2 regions of the Actinocorallia libanotica genome follow, and region 2 is predicted to be linked to the other one. Evidence: predicted binding sites of a transcription regulator. Region 2 holds the regulator's gene; the other holds the start of a gene.
The links. Region 2 encodes HspR, which represses chaperone genes until heat shock. Its sites were predicted from a motif close to ANTTGAGTCNNNNNGACTCAANT; they were not measured.

Region 1 (2,450 bases), on a different contig from region 2:
GTGAATCCAGCATGGATCCGGAGATCCTGGCGGTGCTCGCCAGCGCCACGGCCGCCCAGGAGCGTCTGCGGTTCGCCTACGAGGCGGCCGACGGCACCCGCACCAGGCGCCTGGTCGAACCGTGCCGCCTCGTGGCCTCCGGCCGCCGCTGGTACCTGCTGGCCTACGACAACGACCGCGACGACTGGCGTGTCTTCCGCACCGACCGCATCGGCGAACCCCGCCCCACCGGCGTCCGGGTTCCGTCACGCGTACCCCCGGGCGAGGACGCCGCCGCGTTCGTCACCCGCAAGCTGTACTCCTCGGCGCCCACCTACGAGGTCGTGGCGACCCTCCGCCTTTCCGCGACGGAGGCATCCCGGAAGCTCGGCCTCCCCGCCGACGCCTTCCACCGCATCGACGACCGCACCTGCCGCCTGCACGGCCCCTCCGACACCTTGGAATGGCTGGCGGCGAGACTGCTCGTCCTCGGCTGCCCCTTCGAGGTCCACGACCCCCCGGAACTCCGCGCCTACCTCGTCGACCTGGCCGCCCGCGCGACCCGCGCGGCAACCTCATGAGGGACGGAAGCCGCCCCAGGGCGGAGTTCGGCGGGATGGAATCGCCGCGGTGGAGCAGCCGCTCAGGAGCAGGGCGAAGCCCTTACAGGTGATCACGCCCGGTCCGCCGTCTCACCCGGATGGGCGGCGAGCCAGGCGTCCAGATCGTCATGGTCCGAAAGGGGGACGCCTGGGAGGGGAGCCCGCTGGATCAGGACGTGGACCGGTCCGTGGTCCGTGGACAGCCGCCAGCGCTCGCCTTGGTCCATCTCGTGGTCGCAGAAGCGCCGGAGCAGGCCGATGAGGAGACGTGACTCGTGGTCCGACAGGGGACCGTCCGCCGGGGGGACGCTCATGGAGATCACTGTAGGTCCGTCGGGAATCGGGGGCGATCGCTGTGAGCGAACAGCGGGAAGGAATGAAACCTCGCTCTGGGTTCTTGAGTGCTAGTGACTCAAGAAACGTGACTGGGGAGTGGAATGAGCGAGAAGCTGACGGTGCCCGTGCTGCCGCTGGACGACGCGGTCGTGCTGCCCGGCATGGTGGTTCCGCTGGAGCTGGGCGACGGGGAGGTCCGGGCGGCGATCGAGGCCGCGCGGGCGGCGGGCGGGGGCGGGAAGCCCCGGGTGCTGCTGGTGCCCCGCAGCGACGGGAGGTATCCGGCGATCGGCGTGCTCGGCGTGGTGGAGCAGGAGGGGCGGCTGCCCGGCGGGGAGCAGGGGGCCGTGGTCAGGGCCGTTTCCCGGGTGCGGATCGGCACCGGGACGACCGGGCCGGGCGCGGCGTTGTGGGTCGAGGGGACCGTCGTGGAGATCCCCGAGGCCGCCGGCGCGGAGAAGCCCGCCAAGGAGTACAAGGGGCTGGTCCAGGCGATCCTGCAGCACCGGGGTTCCTGGCAGCTGGTGGACATCATCCAGCAGATCGACGACCCCTCGGTCCTGGCCGACCAGGCCGGGTACGCGCCGTACCTCACGGTCGAGCAGAAGATCCAGCTGCTGGAGACCGTCGACGTGCTGGAGCGGCTCGACCTCGTGATCGGCTGGGCCCGCGACCACCTGGCGGAGCTGGACGTCGCCGAGACCATCCGCAAGGACGTCCAGGAGGGCATCGACAGGCAGCAGCGCGAGTTCCTGCTCAAGCAGCAGCTGCGGGCCGTCCGCAAGGAGCTCTCCGAGCTCAACGGCGACGCCGATGGCGACGGCGAGGAGGAGGACTACCGGGCCCGCATCGAGGCCGCGGACCTTCCGGAGAAGGTGGAGAAGGCGGCGCTCAAGGAGGTCGACAAGCTCGAACGCTCCAGCGAGGCCTCACCCGAGGGCGGCTGGATCCGCACGTGGCTCGACACCGTCCTGGAAATGCCGTGGAACGAGCGTACGGAAGACGCCTACGACATCGCGGGCGCGCGTGAGGTCCTGGACGCCGACCACGCGGGACTCGACGACGTGAAGGAACGCATCATCGAGTACCTGGCCGTGCGCAAGCAGCGCGCCGAGCGCGGCCTTGGAGCCGTCGGAGGCCGCCGTTCCGGTGCCGTGCTGGCCCTCGCGGGCCCGCCCGGAGTCGGCAAGACGTCGCTGGGCGAGTCCGTCGCCCGCGCGATGGGGCGTTCGTTCGTGCGCGTGGCGCTCGGCGGCGTGCGCGACGAGGCCGAGATCCGCGGCCACCGGCGCACGTACGTGGGCGCGCTGCCCGGCCGGATCGTCCGCGCGATCAAGGAGGCCGGCTCGATGAACCCGGTCGTCCTGCTCGACGAGATCGACAAGGTCGGCGCCGACTACCGGGGCGACCCGACGGCCGCGCTGCTGGAGGTCCTCGACCCGGCGCAGAACCACACGTTCCGCGACCACTACCTCGAGGTCGAGCTCGACCTGTCGGACGTGCTGTTCCTGGCGACCGCCAACTCCCTGGAGA
Region 2 (2,450 bases):
CGCCGAGTCGGAGATCTGCACCTGGTGGTGCGCCTCGTACCGGCCCTTGAGCCCGCGCAGGATCGCCACGGAGTCCTCGACGGTCGGCTCGTCCACCAGCACCTGCTGGAAGCGCCGCTCCAGCGCCGGGTCCTTCTCGATGCGCTCGCGGTACTCGTCGAGGGTGGTCGCGCCGATCATGCGCAGCTCGCCGCGGGCCAGCATGGGCTTGAGCATGTTGCCCGCGTCCATCGCGCCCTCGGCCGCGCCCGCCCCGACCATGGTGTGCAGCTCGTCGATGAAGGTGATGATCTGGCCTTCGGACTGCTTGATCTCGTTGAGGACGGCCTTGAGCCGCTCCTCGAACTCGCCGCGGAACTTCGCGCCCGCCACCATCGCCGACAGGTCGAGGGCGATCAGCCGCTTGTCGCGCAGCGACTCGGGCACGTCGCCCGCGACGATCCGCTGCGCCAGCCCCTCGACGACGGCCGTCTTGCCGACGCCGGGCTCGCCGATGAGCACCGGGTTGTTCTTGGTGCGCCGCGACAGCACCTGGACGGTGCGCCGGATCTCGGCGTCGCGGCCGATCACCGGGTCGAGTTTGCCCTCCCGCGCGCTGGCGGTGAGGTCGACGCCGAACTTCTCCAGCGACTGGTAGGTGTCCTCGGGGTTCTCGCTGGTGACCCGGGCGTGCCCGCGCACCTTCTCGAAGGCGTCGAGCAGCGCGTCGGGCGTGGCGCCCTGCTCGCGCAGCAGCGTGGCGGACTGCCCGCCGTCGGTGGCCAGGCCCACCAGCAGGTGCTCGGTCGAGACGTACTCGTCCTGGAGCTGCCGGGCCCGTGACGCCGCGGTGTTGAGCGCCGCCAGCAGCGGGCGCGAGCTCTGCGGCGCGGCGACCGTCGAGCCCTTGGCCTTGGGCAGCTGCTCCAGCAGCTCCTCGGTGCGGCGGCGGACGACGGCCGGATCGGCGCCGACCGCCTCCAGCAGCGGCACGGTCGTGCCGTCCTGCTGGGCCAGCAGGGCGGCGAGCAGGTGTGCGGGCTCCACCTGCGGGCTGCCCTCCGAGGCGGCCCGGCGCACGGCGACGGAGACCGCCTCCTGGCTCTTGTTCGTCAGTTTGTAGTCCATCTTCAGCCCCCGGATTCCTGCTGCCGCCAGATGACGACCCCGGCCTGCCTGATCGGCACGAGGTCTCCGCCGCGGCTCTCCCCGCGCAGCTGGGCCAGCCGCGCCGCCACGGCTCGGGTGGATTCGAGTTCGTTGCCGAGCTCCTCGACCATCCGCCGCAACCGCTTCATCTCCGCGTGGAGTTCTTCGTTGGCGTTCTGGAGTTCGAGGATCTTCTGGATGCCCGCGAGGTTGACGCCCTCCTCCTGGGAGAGGCGCTGGATCTCGCGCAGCATGACGATGTCGCGCATGGAGTAGCGTCGACCGCGGCCGGACGTGCGGCCGGGCGACACCAGCCCCATCCGGTCGTAGGTGCGCAGCGTCTGCGGGTGGAGCCCCGACAGCTGCGCCGCGATCGAGATGACGTAGACAGGGGTGTCGTCAGGAAGGTTCACTACCCCTCCTTGGCTTGTCTCACGAGGTCGTCCCGCAACTCCTCACCGCGGTGGCTCCGGGCGAAGCGCTCCAGCGCGTCGCGTTCGTCATCGCTGAGCTTCTGCGGGACCTGCACCTCCACGGTGGCGAGGAGGTCGCCCTTGGTGCCGTCGCGGCGGGTCGCCCCGCGGCCCCTCACCCGGAAGGTGCGCCCGTTCGGGGTGCCCTCCGGGATGCGCAGTTTCACCGGCTGGCCGCCGTGCACCGGCACGAGGATCTCGCCGCCGAGCGTGGCCTCCGGGAACGTCACCGGCACGGTGACCGTCAGGTTGTCGCCCTCGCGGCCGAACACCGGATGCGGGGTGACCTTGAGCTTGACCAGGAGGTCGCCGTACTGGCCGCCGTTCTCGCCGGGCGCGCCCTTGCCCTTGAGCCGGATGGTCTGGCCGTTCTTGACGCCGGCCGGGACCCTGGCCTGGATGGTGCGGGTGCTCATGGCCCGTCCGCTGCCCCGGCAGGTGCCGCAGGGGTCGTCGACGACCATGCCGCGCCCGTGGCACCGGCTGCACGGCTCGGCGAACCCGAAGCCGCCCATGTTGCGGGTCTCCTGGCCGGTGCCCTCGCAGTGCGGGCAGACCTTCGGCAGCGTCCCGGCCTTGGCGCCGGTGCCCCGGCACGTCGGGCACGGGGCCTCGGAGGACAGCCGCAGCGGGACCGTGATGCCTTCGAGCGACTCGGAGAACGTCAGCGTCACCTCGGACTCGATGTCCTGGCCGCGGCGGGTCCGCTTGCCCGCGGTGGTCGACCCGGCGCCCCGGGCGCCGCGGCCGAACAGCCCGCCGAAGATGTCGCCGAGCCCGCCGGGGCCGGCTCCGCCGCCCGCGCCGGCGCTGCCGAAGAGGTCGTTCAGGTCGAAGCCCTGCGGGCCG

Region 1: the regulator HspR is predicted to act here: its motif matches at 977-999, upstream of lon (endopeptidase La).

What each region holds. Positions count from the first base shown of each region.
Region 1 is NZ_BAAAHH010000003.1:268,151-270,600, forward strand. Features, by position in the region: gene ABD140_RS06490 (helix-turn-helix transcriptional regulator) at 1-560, shown strand, start outside; gene ABD140_RS06495 (hypothetical protein) at 653-895, opposite strand; gene lon (endopeptidase La) at 1,019-2,450, shown strand, end outside.
Region 2 is NZ_BAAAHH010000008.1:74,384-76,833, forward strand. Features, by position in the region: gene clpB (ATP-dependent chaperone ClpB) at 1-1,107, opposite strand, end outside; gene ABD140_RS12520 (heat shock protein transcriptional repressor HspR) at 1,110-1,541, opposite strand; gene dnaJ (molecular chaperone DnaJ) at 1,541-2,450, opposite strand, start outside.